2 regions of the Micromonospora sp. WMMD956 genome follow, and region 2 is predicted to be linked to the other one. Evidence: riboswitches for the same ligand, from Rfam matches in the RefSeq annotation. Region 2 holds a riboswitch; the other holds the start of a gene.
What was found. A riboswitch is a leader RNA that binds a small molecule or an ion and turns the genes downstream of it on or off. The one in region 2 is predicted to bind cobalamin.
Positions count from the first base shown of each region.

Region 1: linked by a shared signal. The riboswitch ahead of O7628_RS31430 (ribonucleoside-diphosphate reductase subunit alpha) and the one ahead of O7628_RS16290 (acyl-CoA thioesterase) in region 2 are both predicted to bind cobalamin.

Region 1 covers NZ_JARUBI010000005.1:7,252,761-7,267,217, reverse strand. The annotation lists gene O7628_RS31465 (acyl-CoA dehydrogenase family protein) at 1-857, shown strand, start outside; gene O7628_RS31460 (phosphotransferase family protein) at 854-1,873, shown strand; gene O7628_RS31455 (glycoside hydrolase family 2 TIM barrel-domain containing protein) at 2,155-5,286, shown strand; gene O7628_RS31450 (sigma-70 family RNA polymerase sigma factor) at 5,385-5,903, opposite strand; gene O7628_RS31445 (SDR family oxidoreductase) at 6,053-6,814, opposite strand; gene O7628_RS31440 (DNRLRE domain-containing protein) at 6,979-8,343, shown strand; gene O7628_RS31435 (ester cyclase) at 8,470-8,874, opposite strand; cobalamin riboswitch at 9,117-9,328, shown strand; gene O7628_RS31430 (ribonucleoside-diphosphate reductase subunit alpha) at 9,465-11,840, shown strand; gene O7628_RS31425 (ribonucleotide-diphosphate reductase subunit beta) at 11,897-12,874, shown strand; gene O7628_RS31420 (DUF3152 domain-containing protein) at 12,826-13,680, opposite strand; gene O7628_RS31415 (SigE family RNA polymerase sigma factor) at 13,822-14,325, shown strand; gene O7628_RS31410 (hypothetical protein) at 14,322-14,457, shown strand, end outside.
Region 2 covers NZ_JARUBI010000005.1:3,539,201-3,553,657, reverse strand. The annotation lists gene O7628_RS16340 (hypothetical protein) at 325-645, opposite strand; partial or broken gene O7628_RS16335 (hypothetical protein) at 706-825, opposite strand; gene O7628_RS16330 (hypothetical protein) at 838-1,032, opposite strand; gene O7628_RS16325 (superoxide dismutase) at 1,463-1,729, opposite strand; gene O7628_RS16320 (superoxide dismutase) at 1,734-2,348, opposite strand; gene O7628_RS16315 (transcriptional repressor) at 2,436-2,888, shown strand; gene O7628_RS16310 (CGNR zinc finger domain-containing protein) at 2,867-3,505, shown strand; gene alaS (alanine--tRNA ligase) at 3,506-6,172, opposite strand; gene def (peptide deformylase) at 6,255-6,770, shown strand; gene tsaD (tRNA (adenosine(37)-N6)-threonylcarbamoyltransferase complex transferase subunit TsaD) at 6,774-7,811, shown strand; gene O7628_RS16290 (acyl-CoA thioesterase) at 7,994-8,506, opposite strand; cobalamin riboswitch at 8,621-8,841, opposite strand; gene O7628_RS16285 (ECF transporter S component) at 8,840-9,826, opposite strand; gene O7628_RS16280 (ATP-binding cassette domain-containing protein) at 9,823-11,454, opposite strand; gene O7628_RS16275 (CbiQ family ECF transporter T component) at 11,451-12,698, opposite strand; gene O7628_RS16270 (hypothetical protein) at 12,691-13,494, opposite strand; gene O7628_RS16265 (cell wall anchor protein) at 13,572-14,457, opposite strand, start outside.

The DNA of each region.
Region 1 (14,457 bases), 3.7 Mb from region 2:
CGGCCGGGCTGATCCGTTCCTGCTTCGCCATGACCGAGCCGGCGCCGGGGGCGGGATCCGACCCGAGCGCGCTCGCCACCACGGCCCGCCCCGTGTCGGGTGGGTGGGTCCTGAACGGGCGCAAGTGGTTCACCACCGGCGCCGACGGGGCGGCGTTCGCCATCGTCATGGCCCGCACCTCCGGCCAGCCCGGCGACCGGGGTGGGGCGACGATGTTCCTGGTCGACACCGACGCCCCCGGGCTGGAGCTGGTCCGGACGATCGAGACCCTCGACGAGGCGATGGTCGGCGGGCACGGCGAGTTCCTGCTACAGGACTGCTTCGTCCCGGCCGACCGGGTCCTCGGCGCGGTGGACCAGGGGTTCGATAACGCCCAGGTCCGGCTCGCGCCGGCACGCCTGACGCACTGCATGCGGTGGCTCGGCCTGGCCCGCCACGCCCAGGACATCGCGCTGGACCGCGCGGCCGACCGACGGGCCTTCGGGTCGGCGCTGGCCGACCTGGGCATGATCCAGCAGATGCTCGCCGACAGCGAGATCGAGATCGAGGCCAGCCGCGCCCTCATCCTGCGGGCGGCGTGGGAGCTCGACTCCGGGGGCCGCGCCGCGCAGTCCACCTCCGTCGCGAAGGCGTTCGTCGCGGAGGCGGTGTGGCGGATCGTCGACCGGTCGCTGCAGATCTGCGGCTCCCTCGGCGTCTCGGGCGACCTCATGCTCGGGCGCTACCTGCGGGAGGTGCGCGCGTTCCGGATCTACGACGGGCCGAGCGAGACCCATCGCTGGGCGATCTCCCGCCGGGCGGTCAAGCGCCGGGCCCAGGAGCGCGACGCGGCGGCGCGGGGAGCGCTGCCGGCATGACCGCCGACCTGCGCCCGCTGGACCTGCCCGCGCTGGAGGCGTACCTGGCCGACCGCATCCCGGGCCTCGCCGGGGGCCTGCGGGTGGACTTCGTGGACGGTGGGCGTTCCAACCTGACGTACGCCGTCCACGCCGGCGACCGGTCGTGGGCGCTTCGGCGTCCTCCGTTCGGCACCATCGCGCCCTCGGCGAACGACATCCACCGCGAGTTCCGGGTCACCGCCGCCCTGGCCGGCTCGACCGTGCCGGTCGCGGCACCCGTGCTGTACTGCGCGGACCCGGCCGTGATCGGGGCGCCGTTCAGCCTCGCGGCCTGGGTCGACGGCGTGGTGATCCGCGACCCCGGGCAACTCGCCGTCCTCGCGCCGTCGACCGTGCGCGCCGTCGGGCATTCGATGATCGACCTGTTGCTGCGGCTGCACTCCGTGGCGCCCGCGAGCGTCGGCCTCGACGCCTTCGGCCGGCCGGAGGGCTTCCTGCTGCGACAGGTGCACCGCTGGAAGCGGCAGTGGGACGTCGTCGCGACCCGGTCGTCCGCCGACGCCGACGAACTGCACCGACGCCTGGCGGCTGCCGTGCCGCCGCAGTCCGCGCCGGGCATCGTGCACGGCGACTTCCGGCTGGACAACATCATCTACGCGGCGGACCTGTCCGGGGCGGCCGCGCTGCTCGACTGGGAGATGGCCACGATCGGCGACCCGCTCACCGACCTGGGTCTGCTGCTGGTCTACACCGACCCGGTGTGCGCGCCCGTGCTGCCGCACGGCTGCCCGGTGACCGGCAGCGACCACTTCCCGACCCGCGGCGAGCTGGTGGCGGGCTACGCCGCCGGCACGTCCCGCGACCTCACCCATCTGACCTTTTACGAGGCGCTGGGTTACTACAAGCTGGCCGTGATCGCGGAGGGCGTGCACCGCCGGTTCGTGGAGGGGATGACCGTCGGCTCCGGTTTCGAGACGGTGGGCGGTGCCGTGCCCGGCCTGCTCGCCGCCGGGCTGGCCCGGCTCGGCCGGTGATCCGGGCACCCCTTCAGAGGCAGGGGAACCGGATGTCCGCGCTGGCGGTCTCGGCGTCGCCGGTGGCCGACGCGGCGCAGTCGAAGTCGCACCGCAGGACGAGCCACACTATTCATCGACGTACTCCCATGTAACGATATTGACATCAGATGTCATACGAATTACGTTGGCCATGCTCCCGTCACCCTCCGCCAGGCGGGGGAGCGCACGTGCCGCAGCAGCCCTGCCTGCACCGGACGGCCCGGTTCTTCCACCCGCATTCCCGAGAAATGGGGAGGACAATGCGAAAGCTAGCCGCTGCCCTCACGGCGCTGGTCACCGCCGCCGCGCTCGTGCTGATCGGGCCGCCGGGACCGGCGTCCGCCGCCCCCTACGTTCCGCAGGGGTCCAACCGGTCCGTGCTCAACTTCAACACCCACTGGCTGTTCTCCGGCGACGTGCCCGGCGGCGCCGGGCAGGCCGTGGGGCTGGACGAGAGCGGCTTCGTCCCCGTGACGCTGCCCTACTTCCGGACCCATCCGCACAAGGGCTTCCCCAAGGGCGACTTCGAGGCGCCCGCCTCGTGGTACCGCCGCCACTTCACGCTGCCCGCCCAGTACTCCGGCCGCCGGATCGCCGTCGAGTTCCAGGGCGTCGCGAAGGTCGCCGACGTCTACGTCAACGGCACCTTCGTCGGCCAGCACAAGGGCGCCTACACCTCCTTCACGTACGACATCACGCCGTACCTCAACATCGGCGGCGCCGACAACGTGATCGCGGTGAAGGTCGACTCCATGACCCGCAGCGACATCCCGCCGGAGGGCGGCGCGATCGACTACTACGTCTGGGGCGGGATCGTCCGCGACGTCAACATGATCGTCACCGACCCGGTGCGCGTGGACTGGACGTACCTCACCACGCCGAACACCAACACGGTCAACGCGCGGACCCGGGTGCGCAACGACAGCGCACAGTCCCGCTCGGTCACCGTCGTCACCCAGGTCGTCGACGCCACCAACAACGTCGTGGCCACCGGCACGGCCACCCAGACCATCGGGGCGCAGTCGGCCGTCGAGTTCGCCTACAACACCAGCACGATCGCCAACCCCACCGCCTGGCACCCGGACCGCCCGTACCTCTACACCGTCTACACGCAGGTGCGCGACGGCTCCACCTACGTGGACGAGCACAAGACCCGGATCGGCATCCGGAGCATCCAGTTCAACAAGAGCGACGGCAAGTTCTACATCAACGGCCAGGCGCTCAAGCTGCGCGGGCTCAACCGGCACGAGTCCTACCCCTACATCGGCCGGGCCGCGCCCAACCGGCTCCAGGCCAAGGACGCCGACATCATCAAGTACGAGCTCGGCGCGAACATCGTGCGGACCTCGCACTACCCGCAGGACCCGGAGTTCCTCGACCGCGCCGACGAGATCGGCCTGCTGGTCATGGAGGAGATCCCCGGCTGGCAGCACATCGGCAACACCGCCTGGCAGGACATCGCGGTGGAGAACGTCCGCGAGATGGTGATGCGCGACCGCAACCACCCGTCGGTCGTGCTGTGGGGGGTGCGGATCAACGAGTCCGGCGACAACCACAACTTCTACACCCGCACCAACAACCTGGCCCGGCAGCTCGACCCGTCGCGTCCCACCGGCGGCGTGCGCAACTTCAAGGGCAGCGAGCTGCTGGAGGACGTCTACACCTACAACGACTTCTCCGGCACCGCCGAGGCGCCGACCGTGCTGCCCTGGCTGGTCACCGAGGCGGTCGGGCACACCTCCCCGCACAAGTCGTGGGACCCGGAGCAGACGCAGGTCAACACGATGCGGGTGCACCTGAACGTGCAGAACACCGCCGCCGGCAGGTCGAACATGGCCGGCGCGCTGGGCTGGGCGGCCTTCGACTACAACACCACGTTCGTCACCCCGCCGTCGTGCCAGGACTACACCTGCTACCACGGCGTCTCGGACATCTTCCGGATCCCGAAGATCGCCGCCGCCGCGTACGCCTCGCAGCGCGACCCGGCGCTGTACGGGCCGTACGTGTCGATCGCCAGCCAGTGGACGCCCGGTGTGTCCAGCGGCACCGTCTACGTCGGCGGCAACTGCCAGCAGGTCGAGCTGTTCGTCAACGGGGCGTCCCGCGGACGCATCAACCCCAACGCGTACACGAGCCTGCCGCACCCGATGTTCCAGTTCACCGGAATCACCGTGAGCAGCGGGCAACTGCGGGCCGACTGCTGGATCGGCGGGCAGGTCGTGGCCACCGACACCCGGCACACCCCGGGCGCGGCGACCCGGCTGACGCTGACGGCCGACGACTCCGCGATCAAGGCCGACGGCGGCGACATGACCCGCGTCGTGGTCCGGGCCCTGGACAGCAACAACCAGGTGGTGCCCACCAACAGCGCCCCCGTGTCGTTCAGCGTCACCGGGCCCGGGGCGGTCGTGGGGGAGAGCCCGCTGGCCCTGGAGGCCGGCACCGGCGCGGTGTACGTCAAGAGCGCGCTGGGCCAGACCGGCGCGGTGACGCTGACGGCGTCCGCGCCGGGCCTGACGTCGGCGAACGTCACCGTGAACACGACGGCGTTCACCGACCCGATCGTGCCGGCCGGAGCGTACACGTTCGGCTTCCCGGTCGACGTCAACGACCGGCAGAGCTTCGTCTACGCGGGCGGCTGGCAGGCCGTCGGGGACAACCAGACCTTCAGCAAGGACTACACCCGCAGCGGCACCGCCGGCGACACGGCCACCCTCACCGTCACCGGCAACCGCGTGGTGCTGTTCGGGGTGCAGGACCCGTCGCACGGCTCGGCCGCCGTCTCGGTCGACGGCGGTCCGGAGCAGACGGTCAGCTTCCAGGCGTCCGCCCGCCGCGGCAACGTGGCGCTGTTCAACAGCGGCACCCTCACCCAGGGGCAGCACGTCGTGCGGGTACGGGTCGTCGGCAACGGCCCCGTCGCGCTGGACCGGGCCACCGTCGTGTCGGCCGCGCCGGCCGTGGTCGCGCCGCCGCCCCCGGCCAACGGCGGCAACGGCCAGCAGGGCACCATCGTCGGCGCGCAGTCCAACCGCTGCGTGGACGTGCCGAACTCGACGACGACCAACGGCACCCAGGTGCAGCTCTTCGACTGCGGCGGCGGCAGCAACCAGCGGTGGACCTACACGTCGAGCCGGCAGCTCCAGGTGTACGGCAACAAGTGCCTGGACGCCTACGGCCAGGGGACCAGCAACGGCACCACGGTCGTGATCTGGGACTGCAACGGCGGCAGCAACCAGCAGTGGAACGTCAACGCCGACGGCACCATCACCGGGGTCGCGTCGGGGCTCTGCCTGGATGCCAGCGGCGCCGCCACCGCCAACGGCACGAAGATCGTCCTGTGGTCGTGCAACGGCGGCGCGAACCAGCGGTGGAGCCTGAAGACCTCCTAGCCGCCCGCCACCCGGATCCGGGCCGGCCCGCGCACCCTGCGGGCCGGCCCGTCGTCCGTGCCGCCGCTGCCGGGGGTGGCCAGCGCCGACCGTGCCCGTCAGCCTTCGGTCACCGCGGCGCGGAGGGCGCGGAGCGCGTAGTAGACGCGGGAGCGCACGGTGCCGACCGGGACATCCAGGTCGGCGGCGACCTCGTGGGCCGTCCGGTCACGGAAGTAGACCTCGTGCAGCACGCGGCGGTGGTCTGCGCTGAGCCGGCTGACCGCCTCCCGCAACGCCTGGTTCGCGATCGCGGTGTCGGCGGTGTCGTCGCCGGTCGCGCCGAACTCCTGGTCCGTCTGCGTGGCCACCTCGACCGGGCTGGCCTGCCGTCGCCGGGCCTCGTCGATGACCAGTCGCCGGGCGACGGTGAACAGCCAACGTCGGCTTCGGCCGTCGCTGTCGGGCGGCAGCGAGTCGAGGTGTCGCCACGCCCGCAGCAGGGTCTCCTGGATGACGTCCTCGGCGGTCTGCCGGTTGCTGTTGGTCAGGCCGTGGACGAACCGGGTCAGCGGCGTGCCGTGCGCGGCGAGCAGCTCACGGATGCGGGTGTCGTTGTCGTTGGCCAGGCAGGTCACAGGGCGGTCCAATCACTCGGTCGGCACGGCTGCCGGGAATGACGTTAGGAACGCCGGCTGACGTGTTTGTGACGATGTGGGGCGGCGGTCCGGCCGCGCACGCGCGGGGCCGGACCGCCGGACCGCGCCGCACGGCGCGGTCCGGTCGATCACCTCGCCTGGTCGAGCCAGAGGGCGTCGGGGCCGGCGGGGAAGCGCAGCTGGCCGGTGGTGTCGTGGACGGCCCGCCACACCGTCTCGGCGACGTCGCTCTCCCGGGTGAACAGGTCCTGGTTGACGAAGCCGCCGAGCGTCCTCTTCGCGAAGGGCTCGTAGGGCGCCGGGACCAGTCCCTCCAGCGAGGCGGTGAGGTCGATGTTGTTCGTCGCCCCGGCGGCGAAGTTCGTCGTCAGGCAGGCCCCCGGCTCGACGGTCCTGGCCCGCACGCCGAACTCGGCGAGCTCCAGGGCGAGGGACGCGGTGAACCCCTCGATGGCCATCTTGCTGGCCTTGTAGACGGCCGAGAGCGGCATGTGGCCGAGCACCACGCTGGAGGTCACGTTGACCACCACCCCGGACCCGCGCTCGCGGAACTGCGGCAGCACCGCCTGGGTGGTCGCCATCACCCCGAAGGTGTTGGTCTCGAAGATCTCCCGGACCCGGGCCATGGGCGTGCCCTCGAAGACGCCGATCAGCCCGACGCCGGCGTTGTTGACCAGGGCGTCGACGGGCCCCGCCGCGGCGAACGCGGCGGTGATCGTGTCGGGCCTGGTCACATCGAGCTCCAGGACGCGGAGCCGGTCCGACTCGGGCAGGCCGTCCGCGCGCGGCGTCCGCATGGTGGCGATGACGTTCCACCCCTGCGCAAGGAAGTGCCGGGCGGTCTCCCGCCCGTATCCGGAGGAGGCACCGGTGATGAGGATCGTCTGCATGGCGTGAAGGCTCCTGTCGCCCGTTCGGATGGTTGCCGCACCAATGCTGTGCGGTGGCCGGGGGAGTCACATCTGTCATTCGACTCCCCGATCCGGCCGCCGCTCTGCACTGCGCCGTGTCAGCCGTTGACGACAGATTGACGCCGGTCGCGCTGCAATGACTCATGAGATGCTTCCGCGCACTGGCGCTCGCGGCCGTCGTGCTGGCGGCGACCCTGGTGGCACCGCCCCCCGCCCTGGCGGTCACCACCCACGTCTATCCCGCCACTCGGGACACCTACGCCAACGCCAGCTCCCCGAACACCAACTACAACAGTCAACGGCAGCTCGCCGTCGCCGGCAGCCCGGACCGGATCTCCTATCTGACCTTCGCGGTCACCGGTCTTACCGAGCCGGTCCTGCACGCCGTGCTACGGATGCAGACCCTGGACACCAGCAACGCGGGCAGCAGCGACGGCGGCCACGTGTTCCTGGTGGGCAGCTCGTGGTCGGAGACCGCGCTGACCTACGCCAACCGCCCGGCGCCGACCGGCCCCTCGCTCGCGGCGATCGAGCGGGTGAAGCCCGACACCGTCCACGACATCAACGTCACCGACGCGATCCGGGGCGACGGGGTGGTCAGCTTCGGCATCTTCTCCACCAACACCGACGGCGCGTACTACCACAGCCGCGAGAACAACAAGGCCGGCCCCGCGCTGCTCGTCTACACGGGGGTACCCGGCACCGACGACACCGTGCTCCTCGCTGCCGGAGACATCGCCGACTGCCGCTCCGACCGCGACGAGCAGACCGCCCGGGTCCTCGACGCCGAAGTCGGCGTCATCGCCGCGATCGGTGACACCGCCTACGAGAAGGGCGCCCCCGAGGAGTACGCCGCCTGCTACGCCCCCAGCTGGGGACGACACAAGGCACGCACCCGCCCCGCCGCGGGCAACCACGAGTACCTCACCCCCAACGCCGCCGGCTACTTCGGCTACTTCGGAGCCGCCGCCGGACCACCGGACAAGGGCTGGTACTCCTACGACCTGGCCGGCGGCCAGTGGCACGTGGTCGTCCTGAACGGCAACTGCGCCCAGGTGGGCGGCTGCCACGCCGGATCACCACAGGAACAGTGGCTGCGCGCCGACCTGGCCAACAGCCCGGCACGGTGCACGGTCGCCTACTGGCACCAGCCGCTGTTCGCCTCCGGCGGCCGCGGCAACGCCGCCTACCGGCCCCTGTTCCAGGCCCTCTACGACGCCGGAGTGGAGCTCCTGCTCAACGCCCACAACCATCAGTACGAACGCTTCGCCCCACAAAAGCCGACCGGTGCCGCCGACCCGGACCGGGGCGTACGGCAGTTCATCGTCGGCACCGGCGGCCGGTCACTCCAACCGGACTTCCCGACTGTCGCCCCCAACAGCGAGGTCCGCAACGGCTCCGTCCACGGCGTACTCCGCCTGACCCTGTTCCCCGGCGAGTACCGCTGGCGATTCGTGCCCGTCGCCGGCCAGACCTTCAACGAGGTCGGCACCGGCCTGTGCCATTAGCTCGGTGCCGAGATCGGCCGCCGCCGCTCGTCGGTCACCGCGACGCGCGCGGCGGCCCGGTGGCGTTCGGGCCGCACCGCCGCCGGGGCGGGCGAACTGCGCGCCGCCCCGGCGGCTGGGGTCCGGCTACGACGGGAGGGCGCCGATCTGCTGCATGATGGTCAGCCGGTCGGGCGACACCCAGAACTCCGCGATCTTGCCGGCCTCGACGCGCATGACGCCGATGCCGACCGCCGAGACCCGCCGCCCGCTGGCGGGCACGCCCATGAGCTCCCCGTCGTGGGTGCCCTCGTACCGGCAGCGCAGCGCCACGAGGTCCCCGTCGGCGATCAGCTCGACGAGGGGGTGGCGCAGGTCGGGCATGCCGGCGAAGAACGCGTCACCGAACTCCTTCACCCCCTGCCGGTCCATCGGCGGCAGCCCGGCCGGGTGGAACCGGTAGTCGTCGGTGCACAGGTGCAGCGGGGTCGTCCGGCCGCGGTCGAGCTCCTGGAAGTAGTCGCGGACGATCCGCTTGTTCTCCTCGGACATGGGTGGTCCTCTCGGTCGAGGGGTCGGGATGGTGACGAGCCGGGGCGGGCCCCGCCGCGACGGCTCGCCGGTCAGTCTCGTGCGGCCGGCGGCGCGCGGCGTCTGTCATCCGACTGCATCTCGCCCTGCCGGCCGCCCGCGGTTCCGGCGTTCCGCTCACCCGTCGCGGTGGTGGGGTCACGCTGCGCGGCGACTCGCCCGACACATCATCTGGTGTTGCCATCTTCGCCTTGCGCCCATATATGGTGTCACCCGTAGCTGGTTCGGCCGCCGCTCCACGGTGGTCGAGGCAAGAGGGAACCCGGTGCGAATCCGGGGCTGCCCCGCAGCGGTGAGTGGGAACGACCGCCGTCAACGAAGCACTGGGTCCGGCCGGGCCTGGGAAGCGACGGCCAGTAGGCACCGAGCACGACGCCCGCGAGTCCGAAGACCTGCCAGCGTGCCGCACGCGTCGCGTGCGGCGGTCGAAGGCCGCGTGGGACGGCCGACGCCATCAGCCGGGCAGCGGCGGCGAAGCGCGCCGTCGCGGGTGCCCGGCGGCGTCCTCCCGCGCGCCCTCGACCTCGGGCACGGGCTTGAGGAGGGCGAACATGGGCGCGACGCGGGAGCTGGCGGGGCCGGGGCAACGCCGGCACGTCATGCAGGTCCGGAAGCGGGACGGCGACACCGAGCCGGTGGACGTCAACAAGATCGTCGAGGCGGTGCAGCGCTGGGTCGCCGACCTGGACGAGGTCGATCCGTTGCGGGTGGCGACGAGGACGATCAGCGGCCTGTACGACGGGGCGACCACCGCCGAGCTGGACAAGCTGTCGATCCAGACGGCGGCGGAGCTGATCGGCGAGGAGCCGCAGTACTCGAAGCTGGCGGCGCGGCTGCTGGCCGCGTACGTGGCCGAGGAGGTCCGCGGGCAGCAGGTGGACAGCTTCAGCCAGTCCATCCGGTACGCCCACGGCCTCGGCCTGATCGGCGACGACACGGCCGCGTTCGTGGCCGCCCACGCCCGCGAGCTGGACGACGCCGTCGACCCGGCCGGTGACCTGCGGTTCGAGTACTTCGGCCTGCGCACCGTCGCCGACCGCTACCTGCTGCGGCACCCGCAGACCCGGCTGGTGGTGGAGACGCCGCAGTACTGGCTGCTGCGGGTGGCCTGCGGCCTGTCGCAGACGCCGGGGGAGGCGGTCGCCTTCTACCGGCTGATGTCCAGCCTGGCGTACCTGCCCAGCTCGCCGACGCTGTTCAACTCCGGCACCCGGCACACCCAGATGTCGTCGTGCTTCCTGGTCGACTCGCCGCGCGACGAACTCGACTCGATCTACGAGCGCTACCACCAGGTCGCGAAGCTGTCGAAGTTCTCCGGCGGCATCGGCATCTCCTGGTCGCGGGTGCGGGGCCGCGGCGCGCTGATCCGGGGCACCAACGGCAGGTCGAACGGGATCGTGCCGTTCCTCAAGACCCTCGACGCCGGGGTGGCGGCGGTCAACCAGGGCGGCCGGCGCAAGGGCGCGGCCTGCGTCTACCTGGAACCGTGGCACCCGGACGTCGAGGAGTTCCTGGAGCTGCGGGACAACACCGGCGAGGAGTCCCGGCGCACCCACAACCTGAACCTGGCCAACTGGATCCCGGACGAGTTCATGCGCCGGGTCGAGGCCGACGGCGACTGGTCGCTGATCGACCCGTCCGACGCCCCCGAGCTGCCCGACCTCTACGGCGAGGCGTTCGACTCCGCGTACCGGGCGGCGGAGAAGAAGGCCGTCCGCACCGTGAAGGCCCGAGACCTGTACGGGCGGATGATGCGCACGCTCGCGCAGACCGGCAACGGGTGGATGACGTTCAAGGACGCGTCCAACCGGCTGTCCAACCAGACCGGCGAGCCGGGCAACGTGATCCACCTGTCGAACCTGTGCACCGAGATCCTGGAGGTCAACGACGACGCCGAGACGGCCGTGTGCAACCTCGGCTCGGTCAACCTGGGCGCGCACGTCGGGGCCGACGGCGTCGACTGGGACCGGCTGCGCGCGACGGTCCGCACGGCGGTGGTGTTCCTCGACCGGGTCATCGACATCAACTACTACCCGGCGGCGCAGGCGGCGGCGTCGAACCCGCGCTGGCGGCCGGTCGGGCTCGGGCTGATGGGCTGGCAGGACGCGCTGTTCATCCTGCGCCTGCCGTTCGACTCGCCCGAGGCCCGCGAGCTGTCGACCCGGGTGCAGGAGGAGATCCTGCTGACCGCCCTGGAGACCTCCGCCGGGCTCGCCGAACGGTTCGGCCCGCACCCGGCGTACGCCCAGACCCGGGCCGCCCGCGGCGAGCTGCACCCGGACCTGTGGGGCGCGCGGGTCACCCAGACGGCGCGGTGGGCCGCGCTGCGCGCGCGGATCGCCGCGCACGGCCTGCGCAACTCGCTGCTGGTCGCGATCGCGCCGACCGCCACCATCGCCTCGATCGCCGGCTGCTACGAGTGCATCGAGCCGCAGGTGTCCAACCTGTTCAAGCGCGAGACCATGTCCGGCGAGTTCCTCCAGGTCAACACGTACCTGGTCCGTGAGCTGAAGGAGCGCGGGCTGTGGACCCCGGCGGTCCGCGAGCGGATCAAGCGCGACGAGGGCTCGGTGCAGGGCGTCACCGAGCTGCCCGAGGCGGTGCGGAGCCTGTTCCGCACGGCGTGGGAGCTGCCGCAGCGTGCGCTGATCGACCTGGCCGCCGCCCGCGCCCCGTACGTCGACCAGTCGCAGTCGCTCAACCTGTTCCTGAGCGCGCCGACCATCGGCAAGCTCTCCTCGATGTACCTGTACGCCTGGAAGTCCGGGCTGAAGACCACCTACTACCTGCGGTCGCGTCCCGCGACCCGGATCCAGCAGGCCACCGTCGCGGTCGCCCCGGCCACCGGGCCGGTCGTCGCGGTGAGCGCCGACGAGGCGCTGGCCTGCTCCCTGGAGAACCCCGAGAGCTGCGAGGCGTGCCAGTGACCACCGTTTCCGAATCCCACCCCGCCGGCGAGCGGTCCCTGCTGCTCGACCCCGGGATGGACCTGACCCTGCGGCCGATGCGCTACCCGCGGTTCTTCGACCGGTTCAAGGACGCGATCAGGAACACCTGGACCGTCGAGGAGGTCGACCTGCACTCCGACCTCGCCGACCTCGCCCGGCTCTCCCCGGCGGAGCAGCACCTGGTGTCCCGGCTGGTCGCGTTCTTCGCCACCGGCGACACCATCGTCGCCAACAACCTCGTGCTCAACCTCTACCAGCACGTCAACTCCCCGGAGGGCCGGCTCTACCTGTCCCGGCAGTTGTTCGAGGAGGCGGTGCACGTCCAGTTCTACCTGAACCTGCTGGACACCTACGTGCCCGACGAGCGGGAACGGTTCGCCGCGTTCGCGGCGGTGGAGAACATCCCGTCGATCGCCCGCAAGGCCGAGTTCTGCTACAAGTGGATCAACTCGATCCACGCGCTGCGGGAGCTGCGGACGCGGGACGACCGGCGGGCGTTCCTGCTCAACCTCATCTGCTTCGCCGCCTGCATCGAGGGGCTGTTCTTCTACGGCGCGTTCGCCTACGTGTACTTCCTGCGTTCCCGGGGGCTGCTGCACGGGCTGGCCTCCGGCACCAACTGGGTGTTCCGCGACGAGTCGATGCACATGGCGTTCGCCTTCGACGTGGTGGACACCGTGCGCGCCGAGGAGCCGGAGCTGTTCGACGCGGAGCTGGCGCGGCAGGTGCGGCTGATGCTGACCGAGGCCGTGGAGTGCGAGGTGCAGTTCGCCGCCGACCTGCTGGAGCAGGGGGTGTCCGGGCTGTCGCTGGCCGACATGCGCGAGTATCTCCAGCACGTGGCCGACCGGCGGCTGGCCACGCTCGGCATCGAGCCGATCTACCACAGCCGCAACCCGTTCGCGTTCATGGAGTTGCAGGACGTGCAGGAACTGTCGAACTTCTTCGAACGGCGGGTCTCGGCCTACCAGATCGGGGTGACCGGGACGGTGGGCTTCGACGAGGACTTCTGACCCGGCGGCTGCGCCGGCCGACCCCGGTCGCGGGGCGGGATCGGATCGGCGTAGGCGCCGGGCGGCCCGGAGTGGAGCCTGCCGTTCGGGTACGGCCACCCGTTGGGCGTGCAGCCGTGCAGCCCGAGCGTCTGCTGCTGCATCACCGGCGCGGGGCGGCCCCGGCCGGGGCACAGCTGGTGGCCCATGCCGAGCCGGTGGCCGACCTCGTGGTTGACCAGGTACCGACGGTAGTGGGCGAGGTCCGTGCCGAAGCCGGGCGCTCCCTTGACCCAGCGGGCGACGTTGAGGACCACCCGGTCGCCGTTGCGGCAGGAGGTGTAGCCGTCCGGGTCGTCCTGGCAGAGCAGGTCGCGGGTGTCCGGGGTCGCCAGGTGGACGGTGAAGTCGGCCCGCTGACCAGGGCCGACCCGGCGCAGCCGCCACGTCCCGCCCGCGGTCCAGCCCTGCGGGTCGGAGAGGATCCGGGTGACCTCGGCGGCGAAGCCCGCCACGGGGACGCCCCGGATGTCGCGCTCGACCGCCACCCGGTAGCGCAGCAGCCGGCCCTGCCCCGCTGCCGGGGCCGCCTCGCCGGCGGCGACGTCCCACCGGTTGCCGCCCCCGGCGGGATAGCTGACGGGCGGGGCGGGCGGCGGCGCGGGGGGCGCGGCGGCGGCCGGCGCGCCCCCGGAGGACACGGGGGCCGGCGGGGCCGGCGCGGCGGGGGCGGGCGCGCAGCCGGCCAGCAGCACGGCCGCCAGCGCCACGGCCGACGACGCGGCGGCAGCCCTGCGGGCGAGCGCGGCGGGCGGGTGCGGAACCATGGTCCTCCTTCGGCCGGCGCCCCGGTCGGGGCACGCGGCAGAGGGGACGGGCGGCCGGCGGCGAAAGTTGGTCCGCCGACGGCTCAACCTTTCCGGGGCGTCACCCGTCGGAGGAGGGCGTGAGGCAGATGAGGGACGGCGATGGCCAGAGGTGACCCGGAGTTCGTCGAGTTCGTCCAGGCGGCCTCCGGGCGGCTGGCGCACGCGGCGTTCCTGCTGACCGGTGACCATCACCAGGCCGAGGACGCCACGCAGACTGCCCTGGTCCGCACCTACGCCTCGTGGGCGCGGGTGCGCCGCGACGACCCCTACGCGTACACGCGACAGGTGATGGTCAACCACATCATCGACAACTGGCGGCGGCCGATCCGGGAGCAGCCCACCGACGAGTTGCCGCACCGGCAGCGGGGCGACGTCGCGGAGGAGGTGACCGCCCGGCGGCTCCTCCAGGTGGCCCTCGGCACGCTCACCGCGCGGGAGCGGGCGATCGTGGTGCTGCGCTACCTGTTCGACCTCCCGGAGCAGGAGGTCGCCCGCGAGCTCGGGGTCTCGCTGGGCACGGTCAAGAGCACCAGTTCCCGCGCCCTGGAGAAGCTGCGGCAGACCCTGGTCGAGGCGCCGACTCCCCCTGGAGGAAGCCGATGAACGAGGCAGACCGCCTCCGCGCGGCCATGCGCAGCACGGAGCGGGGCCGGGGGGACCGGTTCGACGTCGAGGCGATCATGCGGGAGGGCCGTCGGCTGCGTCGCCGCCGGGCGGCGCGCAGCGGGGCGGTCA
Region 2 (14,457 bases):
CACCGGGGCCGGCAAGGCGACCACGATATGGGGCTCTGGTCTGGGGCGGTGGCCGCGCGTGTCAGGTGCACCGTCACTCTGTGGCCGTGGGGGCCAGGTTGGCCGACCAGCGTTCCCCGATCCGGGCGCGCGCCAGACCGCGATGGCGACGAGCCAGGCGACGACGAACAGGCCCGTGATGCCGTAGCCGGCGTAGTCGAGGGGATGTCGGCGATCGCCGCCGGCGGACCGGAGGTGATGTTGGCCTGGCCGGCGAGGACGCCGATCAGTTCGATGGTGCCGATGATCAGGGCGACGGCGATCGAGGGAGGCGAGGGCGCCGGCTCAGGGCTGTCGGTCAGCGGCCTGCTTGAGCGTCTGTCGCAGCCCGGCGAGCGGTGGCACGCCGGAGGTCGCCGCGGCGTCGCGGTACAGCCGGCACGCCAGCGCCGGGCGCTGGCCGGGCTGCGCAAACGAATCGCGCCCGTCGGTGAAGACGCTGGACGAGCCGGTGAAGCCGAGCTGCTCGGCCTCGGCCTGGTCGCTGACGATGCGGGTGGTGAACCGCACCGTGGACAAGCCGACGTCGTCGAGCGCCCGGCGTAGCAGCACGGCGGCGGGCCCTTCGTTCGGACAGTCGGCGACCACCAGCAGTTGCACGTCCACGTACCATCATGCGCCGCCGCGAGGCTTCGGGTACGCGGCGGCCCCGCCGGAGGATCGGCGTCAGCCGGTCGGGCGGGGCGCGTACATGATGACCGCGACGCCGGCCAGGCAGATCAGCGCACCGATGACGTCCCACCGGTCCGGACGGAACTTGTCTACGACCATGCCAGCAGCACACGCCCTCCCGCCCGGTCAGGTCCGTGCGGTGGCCTCGGCTGCCGGGGGCGAGCTGCACCGCAGCCGCGTCGGCGCCGGCCGCTGCTGCCCGACAAGCGCGGTGGCGAACAGGTCATCGAACTCGGCCAGCCGCGGCGGCCGCTGCGCGGTGGGCAGGGTGCATGCCTCGGGCACCCATGACGGACCGGTTACATCGTCGTTCGTGGTCATGCCACGACGGTAAGCCTGTACCCAGGTACAGGATGCAAGCCCTTCAGGCCGACTTCGACGCCGCGCCTTCCCACCGCCCGGTGAACCGTGGCCCGGGCCACCCAAACAGCTCGGCCAGGTCCGGCACCCATCCGGGGCGAGCCAAGCAGACCGCCTCTGGGCCGCCAGCGTTGGTCGTGGCGGCCCCAGCGCGGGTCAGTTCCCCGTTGGGCGGGTCGGACAGGGCGTGGCGTCGAACACCTCGACTGGTACGCCGACCGACGCGCCGGAGGCATGTGGGCGGTGGTCACCCCCGGCGGTGTTACGGATCATCGCGTGCCGGGGGGACCGCCTGCGAGGTACGCCCACTCGCGGGCACTACCTGTGACCATACTTCGGCAATTGCCAAGTGTTTGCAACAAGGCTGTCTCGGTGGGGTGCGGGGGTACGGTCACGGGGTGACCGGGGGACTCCCCGCCGTCGTGGCCACGAGCAGGGACAGCTCACGGACCAGTTCGTCCATGCTCTGGCCGCTCTGGGCCCGGACCAGGCCCAGCGCGAGGTCGGCGAGCAGGTAGAAGCCAAGGGTGCGGGCCTGCTCGCTGGGGAACGCGGCGAGCAGTTCCTCGGCGCCGGCGGGGTCACCGCGGTGTTTGGCGGCGATGACCCCGGCGGCGCGTTGGAGCAGCTCCGCAGCGGCGGGAGTGGCTGCGCTCACCCGGTCAGATCTTCGGGCTCGTGGCGCGGGCGGCGTCGAAGCGGGCGATCACGTCGGACCAGTTGACGAGGTTCCACAGCCGGTCGACGTAGTCGGGGCGGACGTTCTTGTACTGCAGGTAGTAGGCGTGCTCCCAGGCGTCAAAGACCAGCAGCGGGGTGGTGCCCTGGCCGACGTTGCCATGGTGGTCGTAGACCTGTTCCACGATCAGCCGCTTCGACAGCGGCTCCCACGCCAGCACGCCCCAGCCGGAGCCCTGCACGCTCTTGGTGGCGGCGGACAGCTGGCCGGCGAAGGCGTCGAAGGAGCCGAAGTGCTCGTCGATGGCGGCGGCCAGTTCGCCGTCCGGTCGGTCGCCGCCGTCCGGGGACAGGTTGTTCCAGAAGATGGTGTGCAGGACGTGCCCGGACAGGTTGAACGCGTACGTCTTCTCCAGGCCGACGAGCTTGCTGAAGTCGCCCTTGTCGCGGGCCTCGGCAAGCTGCTCCAGGCCGTCGTTGGCGCCCTTGACGTACGCGGCGTGGTGCTTGTCGTGGTGCAGCTCGAGGATCTGCCCCGACATCGCCGGCTCCAGCGCGCCGTAGTCGTAGGTCAGGTCGGGCAGGGTGTAGACCGCCATCAGGATCCCTCTTTCGGTGATGCTGCCGCAGTTTCGTTGTTGCCAGTATCTTGCAACAAGACGGCGGGTGGTGGGAGGAGCCAGAGATTGATCACATCGCGGGCCGATCGGGTGGACGCGGCGCTGGAGCGGCTGCGCCGCGCCGGCCTGCGCACGACCCTGGCCCGGCGTGCGGTGCTGGACGCGCTCGGCGACGCCGCGGTCGAGCGGCGACACCTCAACGCCGGCGAGGTGCACCGGCGGCTCACCGGCCGGGGGCTGGCGGTGGAGCTGTCGACGGTGCACCGCGTCCTGGGGCAGTTGGTCGACCTCGGCGTGGCGCATGCCGTGCCGGTGGGTGGGGCGGCCACGTTCGGGTTGGCCGACCACCCGCACCATCACGCGGTGTGCGAGGGCTGCGGCGGCATGCGTCAGCTGCCGGTGCCGGCGGTGGCGGCCAGTGTCGCGGCGGCCCGGGAGGTCGGCGTCGAGATGGACGGCGGCAGCGGCGGGGTCGTCGTGTACGGGCGGTGCCCGGCGTGCCGCGCCACGACCACCTGAGCGCGCCGGCCGCGCGTACCCGACCGGCGGCCGATCCGAACGCGGAGGCGGAGCCGGTCGCCCGTGCGGCGGCGCGGCGCCCGCAGGCCTTCACCGACAGCCCCGAGTTGGTGGCGCTGGCGGTGCAGCTGGCCAACGCGCCGCCGGGGAACACCCCCGCGGAGGCAGCCGTCACGGTCGGGTGGCCGCGCCCGCGCGAGGTCGCGACGCCGGCTGATCTGCCGCTGCTGCACCAGGCGGGCCGGCAGCTCCGCGAGGTCTTCGCCCACGCCGGCGCACGCCGTGACCGCGAGGCGGTGCACGTGCTCAACCGGCTCCTGGCCCGGCACCGGCTACGGCCCGTCATCGCCGGCACCGGCCCGGCGGACCGCCACCTGCACGTCGCCGCGCCCGGCGCCACACCGGCGGCCGAGCACGTGGCCGCAGCGGTGTGGGCACTCGCGGTGTTCCTGTGCGAACAGGGCATCGACCGGTTCAAGACCTGCGCGGAACCCGGTTGCGGCACCGTGTTCCTGGACGGGACCACCAACCGCCGCCGCCGGTTCTGCTCCCCGCGCTGCGCCACCCGCGCCCACGTGCGGGCACACCGCAGCCGGCGACGGACGGTCACCCGCTGATCAGCCGGCCCGGACCAGGCCGGCGACGGTGGCCAGCGCGGCATCGGCGGTAAGACCCGGGGCGCCGCCCTGCGCGAGGCGGGCGGTGCCGCCGCCACGTCCGCCGAGCGCGGACCTCACCAGGTGTACGGCGCCGAACGCGTCCGACGTCGTCGCCGTGGTGGCGACGACCAGGCGGGTGCCGCGCTCGGCCGGTGCGGCGACGGCGACCACGCCCGGCCGGTCCTGCGGTAGCGCGGCCCGCACCAGTTCGGCGAGTTGCCGGGGGTCCTCCTCGCCGTCGGCGACGACCCCGACATAGCGGGTGACACCGACGGCCGGCGCCTCGGCGGCGAGGCGGCGGGCCCGCTGCGCGGTGAGCTCCCGGGCGAGTTGGTCGGCGCGGCGCTCGGCGGCCTTGGCGCGGCCGAGGAGCGCGACGATGCGTTCGGGTAGGTCCTCGCGCGGGGCCTGCAGCCGCGCGGCGAGTTGGGTGACGAGGTCGCGTTCCCGGGCGAGGTAGCGCAGCCCGTCGAGGCCGACAACGGCCTCGACGCGGCGGTGACCGGCGCCGACGGACGACTCGCCGGTCAGCGCGAGCAGGCCGATCTGGCTGGAGTGGGTTACGTGGGTGCCGCCGCACAGTTCCCGGGACCAGGCCCCGCCGATCTCGACGACCCGGACCTGCTCGTCGTAGGTCTCCCCGAACAGGGCCAGGGCGCCGAGTTCCCGGGCCCGGGTCAGCGGCATGACCTGCGCGGTGACCGGGAGGTCGTCACGCAGCGCCTGGTTGGCGACGTCTTCGATCTCGCTGCGGGTGGCCGGGGATAGGCCGCCGGGCCAGGCGAAGTCCAGCCGCAGGTAGCCGGGCCGGTTGTAGGAGCCGGACTGCAACGCGGTCGGGCCGAGGACCTGCCGCAGCGCGGCGTGCAGCACGTGGGTGCCGGAGTGGGCCTGTCGGGCGCCGAGGCGCCAGCTCGCGTCGACGTTCGCGGTGAGGCGGGCGCCGACCGTCAGGTGTCCGGCGGTGACGCGGACCTGGTGGGCGACGAGGCCCTTGACGGGGCGCTGCACGTCGATCACCTCGCCCGCGCCGTCGGTGCCGGTGAGGTGCCCGGCGTCGGCGGCCTGCCCGCCGGACTCGGCGTAGAACGGGGTGACGTCGAGGACCACGGTGACGATCTGCCCCTCGGTCGCGGCGGGCACCGGTTCGCCGTCGGTCAGGATCGCCACGATCGTCGATTCGGTCGTCAGGTCGGTGTAGGCACGCCAGTCCGTCAGGCCCGTCGTGTCGACGATCCGTCGGTACGCCGACACGTCGGTGTGCCCGGTCTTGCGGGCTTGCGCGTCGGCCTTGGCCCGGCTGCGCTGGTCGGCCATCAGCCGGCGGAAGCCGTCCGCGTCGACCTGCAGGCCCTGCTCGGCGGCGATCTCCAGGGTCAGGTCGATCGGGAAGCCGTACGTGTCGTGCAGCTGGAACGCCTTGTCACCGGGCAGCGCCGCCTTGCCGGCCGACTTCGTCTCGGCGATGGCGGTGTCCAGGATCGTGGTGCCGGCGCGCAGCGTGGCCAGGAACGCGTCCTCCTCGGCGTACGCGTACTGCGAGATGCGGCCGAAGTCCTCGGCCAGCTCCGGATACGACGGCGCCATGCAGTCGCGGGCCACCGGCAACAGCTCCGGCAGCGCCCGGTCGGCGTAGCCGAGCAGCCGCACCGCCCGGATCGCCCGGCGCATGATCCGCCGCAGGACGTAGCCGCGGCCCTCGTTCGACGGGGTCACGCCGTCGCCGATGAGCATCAGCGCAGTGCGCACGTGGTCGGCGACGACCCGCAGCCGCACGTCGTCCGGGTGCGACTCGTTGGCCGCGTGACCGGAGTGCACGCCGTAGCGCTTGCCGGTCAGCTCGGCGGCCCTGTCGAGGATCGGCTTGACCTCGTCGATCTCGTAGAGGTTGTCCACGCCCTGCAGCAGCGAGGCCATCCGCTCCAGGCCCATGCCGGTGTCGATGTTCTTCGCCGGCAGGTCACCGAGGATCGGGAAGTCCTCCTTACCGGTGCCCGGGCCGCGCTCGGACTGCATGAAGACGAGGTTCCAGAACTCCAGGTAGCGGTCCTCGTCGACCTCCGGGCCGCCCTCACGGCCGTAGGCCGGGCCGCGGTCGTAGTACAGCTCCGAGCAGGGGCCGCACGGGCCGGGGATGCCCATCGACCAGAAGTTGTCGGCCTTGCCCCGACGCACGATCCGCTCGGCCGGCACGCCGGTGGCCCGCCAGATGTCGTACGCCTCGTCGTCGTCCAGGTAGACGGTGGCCCAGATCCGCTCCGGGTCCAGCCCGAAGCCGCCCGCCTCCACCGACTTGGTGGCCAGGTCCCAGGCCAGCGGGATCGCCCCGGACTTGAAGTAGTCACCGAAGGAGAAATTGCCGTTCATCTGGAAGAACGTGCCATGCCGGCTGGTCTTGCCGACCTCGTCGATGTCCGGCGTACGGATGCACTTCTGCACACTCGTCGCCCGCGCGTACGGCGGGGTCTGCTGCCCCAGGAAGTAGGGCACGAACTGCACCATGCCCGCGTTGACGAACAGCAGGTTCGGGTCGCTGATGGCGGGCAGCGGAGCCGACGGCACCACGACGTGACCGTTCGCCTCGAAGTGGGCGAGGAACCGCCACTTGATCTCCGCCGTCCGCATACCGCCCCACCCCTTACTGCAAGTCTTTGGCAATTGCATAGTATGGGCGACTGTGCAGACACCGACCGGCACCCCACGACCCATCACCCGCTACGGCACCCCGGTGCTGCACCACCGCTGCGCCGAGGTGACCGTCTTCGACGACGCCCTCGCCCACCTCGTGGCGGACATGTTCGCCAGCATGTACACGGCGCACGGCGTCGGCCTCGCCGCCAACCAGATCGGCGTCGACGCCCGGATCTTCGTCCTCGACTGCCCCGACGCCACCGGCGCCCACACCGTCGCCCACGTGATCAACCCGGTCCTGCAGCTACCCGACCAGCGGAATCTCGTCACCGACAGCGAGGGCTGCCTGTCCGTGCCCGGCCAGTACGCCGAGGTCACCCGCCCGGCCACCGCCACCGTCACCGGCGTCGACCTGCACGGCCGGCCCGTGCGCATCGACGGCACCGGCACCCTCGCCCGCTGCCTGCAACACGAGGTCGACCACCTCGACGGCCTCGCCTACGTCGACCGGCTACCCGCCAAGCTCCGCAAACAACTGCTCGCCGCCGCCGCCGAACACCCCGGCGTCGGCGTCGGCACCGGACAGAACTGAAACATGCCGGTCGTCCTCGGCATCGAAACGTCCTGCGACGAGACCGGCGTCGGCATCGTCGCCGACGGCGTCCTGCTCGGCGACGCCCTCGCCACCAGCATGGACGAACACGCCCGCTTCGGCGGCGTCGTCCCCGAGATCGCCGCCCGCGCCCACCTGCACGCCATCACCCCCATGGTCGAACACGCCCTGCAGCAGGCCGGAATCGGCTTCGCCGACATCGACGCCGTCGCCGCCACCGCCGGCCCCGGCCTCGCCACCGCCGTTCAGGTGGGCCTCGCCGCCGGCAAGGCCTACGCCCTCACCCTCGGCGTCCCCCTCTACGGCGTGCACCACCTCGCCGGCCACGCCGCCGTCGACATCCTCGACCACGGCCCCCTCCCCCAGCGCAGCATCGCCCTCATCGTCTCCGGCGGGCACACCTCGCTCCTGATCCTCGGTGACCTCGCCCGCGACCCCGTCATCCACCTCGGCGACACCGCCGACGACGCCGCCGGCGAAGCCTTCGACAAGGTCGCCCGCCTGCTCGGCCTGCCCTACCCCGGTGGCCCCGCCATCGACCGGGCCGCCCGCGAAGGTGACCCCACGGCAATCGCCTTTCCGCGCCCGATGACCGGACCGCAGGACCCGCCGTACCGATTCTCGTTCTCCGGCCTGAAGACCGCCGTCGCCCGCTGGACCGAACGCCACTGCGGGCCGCTACCTGTGGCCGACATCGCCGCGTCGTTCCAGGAAGCCGTCGCCGACATACTTACCCGCAAGGCCGTCGCCGCGTGCCGCGACCACCACGTCGACACGCTTCTGCTCGTCGGCGGCGTCGCCGCCAACAGTCGCGTACGCGCCCTCGCCGAACAGCGCTGCGCTGCCGTCGGTATCACCCTGCGCGTCCCCGCGCCGCGACTCTGCACCGACAACGGCGCCATGATCGCCGCCATCGGCGGTCTTCTCGTGCGCGCCGGCATCCCCCCGTCACCGCTGACCCTGGGCGCCGACCCCAGCGCCCGGCTGACTCATGCCACCATCGGCAAGGACCTGCGCTGACTGTCCACACGGGCCCTCCGGACACGCGAGACACCGCTCACCAGGCTACAGAACGAACGAAGACTCCTTCAGAGGAGCAGTCGCACAACCGCAATCCACGCCGATGACGACCAACGCAACAACGATCCTGAGCGGTGGTGGCGAGGTGATCGGCGGGCGTCGCGGCGACAATGCGACAGGTCTCAGCCGTCCTCGGCACCGTCGAGTAGCGCCCGACGCAAGGCGAGACGGTGCTCGCGGCGGATCTGCGCCTCACGGTAGCGTCGCCGGTCGCCGTCGGTCTCGGCCAGCAGCGGCGGCACCGGCCGTGGTTGCCCGTCGTCGTCGACGGCGACCATGACCAGATGCGCGGTGGCCACGTCGACCGGCGGCACCGCCCGATCCCACCGATCCGCGCTGACCTTGACGGCGACCTCCATCGAGCTGCGGCCGGCCCAGGTGATCCGGGCGTCGACGTGGACGACGTCGCCGACCCGCACGGCGCGCAGGAAGGCGGTCTCGTCGATGGCGGCGGTGACTGCGGGCCCGTCGGAATGCCGAGCGGCCACCACTCCGGCGACGGAGTCGATGAGGTTGAGAATCCGGCCGCCGTGGACGGTGCCCATCAGGTTGGTGTGATGCTGGTCCATGATCTGTGACAGGGTCAGATGCGACGCCGACGGGGGCCGGCCGGCGAGAATGGCGCTCTCGTGCATGGTTCATCCGTCCTCGGGAAGCATGCCGTCGACCAGCCGGCACGCACGTCGAGGACCCGCCGCAGCGCGTCACCCGCCCGACCCGCCCGCGAGGTCGACGGCTGCGCACACACCTCTTGTGTGCGCAGCGCGGGCAGGTCTTCGGACTCGCGGGCATGACCGGGTACGCCGGTGTCTCCTACTGGCCGTCGCTTCCCGGGCCCTACGGGCCCAGTGCCGGTGACGGCGGTCGTTCCCACTCACCGCTGCGGGGCAGTCCCGGATTCCCACCGGGTTCCCTCTTACGACGCCCGAGCGTGACAACGCCTGGGCGAACCAGCGCCGGTAACCAGCCTAGCGTTCTTGGTCAGCTGACGGCCGGCTCGGACCTGGATGTGACCTACCTCCCCCATCGCCCTTGCCGATGGATCCGGGTGGCCTGGCGGGTGACGCAGAGGCCGGCCCGGCGGCGGGATCGGTCACGTCGGTGCCGGCCGGGCCTGCGACCTCGGCGCTGTCGGCGACCGGGTCCGGCGGCTGCGGTTCGGCTGCGACGAAGGTGACCGGAGCGTCGAACGCGGCCCGGCGCGCGGCGCGGCGCAGCGCGGCGAGCACCGCCGGGCCGGCCAGGACGATCGCCACCGCGGTGGTGATCGCGCGGCCGGTGTCCCAGCCGAAGGTGGAGGTGACTGCGGTGAACAGGGCGAGGCGGTGCAGGTTCTCCAGCACCGGCGCGCCCGCGACGTAGGACAGTTGGGTGTCCGCTCCGACGCTGAACGGCCAGAACCACAGGTTCATCAGCAGGCCGTAGCCGTAGGCGGCGAGCGCGCCGTAGGCCGCCAGGACGGCGGTCTCGGCCCGTCCGCGCAGCCTCGCCGGAAGCAGGCCGGCGCCCAGGCCGATCCAGGACGCGCACAGCATCTGGAACGGCAGCCACGGTCCGACACCGGCGGTGAGCAGGGCGGAGGCGAACAGGGACGTCGAACCGAGCAGGAAACCGAATCCGGGGCCGAAGACCCGGCCGGCTAGGACGAGGAGGAAGAACACGGTCTCGATGCCGGCGGTGCCCGCGCCCAGGGGGCGCAGCGCGGCGTTGACGGCGGCGAGCACACCGAGCATCGCCAGGGCTTTGCTGTCCATGCCACCGGAGGTGAGTTCGGCCAGCACGAGCGCCACGAGCACCGGCAGCATCAGGAAGAAGACCACCGGTGCCTCGCCGGTGCGGGCGGTGGATTCCGGCTGCGCGGGGACGAAGAACGGCCAGGTGAAGGTCGCCAGGGCGGCGGCCGAGGCCAGGGCCAGCACCACGGCGGTACGCGGGGCGACCCGCAACACGGTCACGCCGGTGCCTGGGTCTGGGTCAACGCGGTGGCGACCTGTTCCACAGTGAGCCACGGCGCGGGGGCGAGGACCTTGGCCACCTGCGGGGCGAACGCCGGTGACGCGAGCATGACCTCCGCCGTGCTGCCGTCGGAGACGATGTCCCCCTCGGCCATGACGATCACCCGATCGGCGAGGGCCGCGACGAGTTCGACATCGTGGGTGGCGACCACCACGGCGCGGCCGGCGGCGGCCAACGCGCGGACGACCTCGGTGAACTGCCGCTTGGCGTGGTAGTCCAGGCCACGGGTCGGCTCGTCGAGCAGCACCACCGGCGGAGCGGCGGTGAGCTGGACGGCGAGCGCGAGGGCCAGCCGCTGCCCCTCGGACAGGTCACGGGGATGCCGGTCGGCGGGCAGGCCGGGGGTGAGCTGGTCCAGCAGCGCCCGGCAGGTGCCGGTCGGCGCCGCGGTCTCCCGGTCGGCCTGGGCGCATTCGGCGTCCACGGTCTCCAGGTAGAGCAGATCGCCGGAGTTCTGCGGGACAAGGCCGACGTGCCGGCGGGCCCGGCCCGCCGGCAGCCTCTTCGGGTCGACGGTCCCCTGCGGTCCGGCCACGTCGACGGTGCCGCCGTGGCGGGGGCCGCTACCCTGCACCGCCCACAGCAGACTCGACTTGCCGGACCCATTGCGGCCCATCAACGCGACGACCTCGCCGGAACGCAGGTCGACGTCGACGCCGGCCACCGCGACCGTGCCCGGATACCGTACGACGATCTTCCGCGCGGTCAGCGCCGCCGCCCTCTCCGTCATCGTCTCGGGCGGCGGCGGGTCCACGTCAGCGAGCCGACGCCGCAGGCCGGACGCCTGCCGACGAGCGTCGCGCACCGACAGCGGCAGGGGTGTCCAGCCGGCGAGGCGACCCAGCTCGATCAGCGGCGGCGCGATGTCGATGTGCGCCAGCACCGTTGCCGGTGTCCCGTCGATCACGCTCCCGTCGCCGGGCAGGTAGAGCAGCCGGTCGGCGTACTGCACCACCCGCTCCAGCCGGTGCTCGGCCAACACCACGGTCACGCCGAGGTCGTGTACCAGCCGGGTGACGGTGGCGAGCACGTCCTCCGCGGCGGTGGGGTCCAACGCGGAGGTGGGCTCGTCGAGCACCAGCACCCGGGGATGGGCCGTGAGCACCGCGCCGATGGCGACCCGCTGCTGCTGGCCGCCGGAAAGCGTCCGCAGCGGCCGGTCGCGCAGGTCCGCGATGCCGAGCAGGTCGAGGGTCTCCTCCACCCGCTTGCGCATGACCGTCGGTGGCAGGGCCAACTGCTCCATCCCGTACGCCAGTTCCTCCTCGACGGTGTCGGTGACGAACCCGGCCATGGGGTCCTGACCGACCACGCCGACGACGTCGGCGAGGTCGCGTGGCGGGTGCCGGCGGGTGTCCCGGCCGTCCACGGTGACGGTGCCGTGCAGGGTGCCGCCGGTGAAGTGCGGCACCAGTCCGTTGATCGCCCGCAACAGGGTCGACTTGCCGGCGCCGGTCCGGCCGGCGACCAGGCAGAGCTCGCCCTCCTCGACCCGGAGCGTCACGTCCCGCAGCGGCGGCGACCCGCCCTCGACGTAGCGGACGGTGACCCGGTCAAAAATGATCATAAGGGGCCTTCCGTCACCGGCGACGACGTGGTGGCGGGGCGTGCCGTGTCCACCCGCGGGCCTGGGGCGGGGAGCGCCGGGACCGCCGCCGGTGGGCGGGCGACCCGCGCCGCGGGCGGTGGCGGCGCCAGCCAGGCGGGGGCCGCCGCGACCGCGACGGCGAGCAGCATCAACGGCGTCAGCTGGGGCCAGGTGAGCGGGCTGACCGGAGGGTAGAGCAGCTCCGGGGCGACCGCGCCGGCCAGCGTGGTCAGCGCGGCGGCGGCCACGCCGCAGCCGGCGACGAGCAGCTCGGCCGGGTGCCAGCGATCCGGCCGGTAGCGGCTGCGGAGGACCCTGCGGCCGGCCAGCAGCATCCCGGCCACGGCGGTGGCCAGGCCACCGAGGAGCAGTGGCAGGCCGAGGTAGCCGGCCCCGGTGTCGAGCAGCCCGTACGTGCCGGCACACACGCCGATCAGCCCGCCGAGCACCAGCGCGCCGGTGGTGGCGCGCTGGCCCGGGGGCACGGCCGCGGTCCGGCCGTAGCCCCGGGAGTCCATCGCCGCCGCGAGGGCCAGGGACCGGTCCAGCGCGTCGGCCAGCACCGGCAGGGCGATGCCCTGCAACGCCCGCATCCCGCGCCCGGACGCGCCACGCAACCGTCGTGCCCGGCGGACCCGTAGCACGCTCTCCACCAGCTGCGGGGCGACCGACAACGCGACCACGACGGCCGTGCCGACCGCGTACAACGCGCCGGGCACCGCCTTGAGTAGCCGTTTCGGGTTGGCCAGCGCGTTCGCCGCGCCGAGGCAGATCAGCATCGCGGCCAGCCGCAGCCCGTCGTAGAACCCGCCGAGGACCTGCTCGACGGCGACGGGCCCGAACAACCGGATGCCGGCCGCCCAGGCTGGCAGCGGGACCTCCGGCAACCGGATCAGCACGTGGTCGCCCTGCCCGCCGCCGAACACGATGCGAAACACCACCCGCATCACCACGATCACCGCGCCGAGCACCAGGTACATCCGGAACGCCAGCGCCCAGGGCGCGTCGCCGCGCCGCCGGACGACCACCAGCGCGGCGACGGCGATCAGCAGTGCCAGCGGCAACGGATTGGTGGTGTGACTGGCCGCCGTGGCCAAGCCCAGCGCCCAGAGCCACCACGCGCCCGGGTGCAGCCCTCGGGGCAGCGGCGCCGACGGCCACCACGACGCCGCCCGGCCGGTCCGGGCGGTCGCGCCCGGGTGGCGTCTGGCCCGGTCAGTCATCCTGGTCGGCGGTCCGCCGCCGCCTGGCGGCGATCACGCCACCGGCGGCGAGTGCCGCCAGCAGCAACACCCCCGCCGCCGTGCCCAGCGGGACGCCACCGTCGCCACGGGGTGCGGCGACACCGGTCAGCACCGGTTCCTCGGAGTCGCTCGGCGATGGGCCGCCGGACCCGCCGGTCGGCGGCGCGGTGGCCGGCGCGCCAGGTGTCTCCGGCGATCCACTGACCGGTGTCCTAGCGGAGGGCGCCGCAGACCCGGACGCGCGTGTCGTCGGCGCTGCCGAACCGGGGCCACCGCCGGCCGCCGACGAAGGCGCGACCGGCCCGCCGCCTGCCGGTGGCGTGACCGGTGCGCCACCGGTGGTGGGCGGTGGTGGTGGCGACGGTCGTTTCGGTGCGATGCCGGGACGGGGCGCGTCGTTGGCGGTGCGGTTGAGGGAGAACGACCAGCCCTCGAAGGTGCCGGCCGGCGGCTTGCGGTTGAGCACACCCTTGTCGCTGTACGTCCAACTGCCACCGTCGGCCGCGTGCCAGTACGACCAGTAGGCGCTGGCCGGAGGCGTGTCGACGCACTTCTCGGCCGCCGCCGACGGTTTGCCCTCGATCCGGCAGACGAACCCCTCGCCCCAGCGCAGCGTGCCGGTGACCTGGAAACCGGCGCTCTTCAGCGCCGTCAGGCCGGTCGGCTGCTCGCCCCGGGCGCACCGCACCACCGTTCCGCCGCCGAGTTCGTTGAAGTCGACCACCACGGTGACGCCGGAGGCGTCCGGGCAGTAGCCGGCCGCACCGGCGGCCATCGCCGGGCTGCCCGGTTCGCCCACCACGCCGACGGCGGCCAGGACGACGGCCAGCCCGGCGCGGACGATCCGGACGATCACGTCGCCCTCCATCGGCTGAGGAGCAGCAGCAGCGACCCACCACCGACCATCAGGAGCGCGATCAGCACGTACGTGGTGATCGCCGCGCCGGTCGTCGGTAGGCCACCCGCACCCCCCGGGGCGGTCGGCGCGGCAGTCGGGGCGGCGGTCGCCGACACGGTGGGTGACGGGGCCGGTGCCGTGGTGCTGGCGGACGCACTCGGGGTCGGGCTGGCCGGTGCGGTCGGCGTCGGCGACCCGGTGGGTGTGGGGGACGCCGTTCCGGTCGGTGAGGCCGTGCCCGTTGGAGTCGGCCCGGGCGACGACGGCGGAAGGTCGAGGCCGATGCGGCCGAGCGGCACCTGGGCGAGACCGAGCAGTGCCTGCGCGGTGGCCCGACGCCACTGGTCCCGGGAGACGTCGTCGATCCCGGACCCGACAGCGGCGGCCAGGCCTTCGGCGTTGTAGGCGATGGCTCCCGCGTCGGCGGCTGCGCCGCCGTGCGACGTGGTCAGCTGGAGCACGCGGAGCGCGCCCGCTGCGCGGGCGGCCTCGGCATGGCGTCCGGAGGCGGCGAGCGCCTGCCCGGCCAGGCCGGTGCTGTTGGAGTTCGCGCCGGTCGTCGGCCCCGAGCCGCCGAACGACCCGTCGGAATGCTGCTGGGCGACCAACCAGTCCACGCCCCGATCCGCCGCGGCCGCGGCACCCGTGGCCCCTTCGTCTGCGGCGGCCAGCAGCGCCTGCACGGCCATCGCGGTCGAGTCGACGTCGAGGGTGGCGCCGGCCTGCTCGTCGCACGACGGCGACGGGCCGTCCCCCGTGTCGGGGTAGAGCCGGAAGCCACCGGCCGCGCACTGCTGCCGGACGAGGAAGTCGACGGTGTCCTGCGGGACGTCGCCGCTG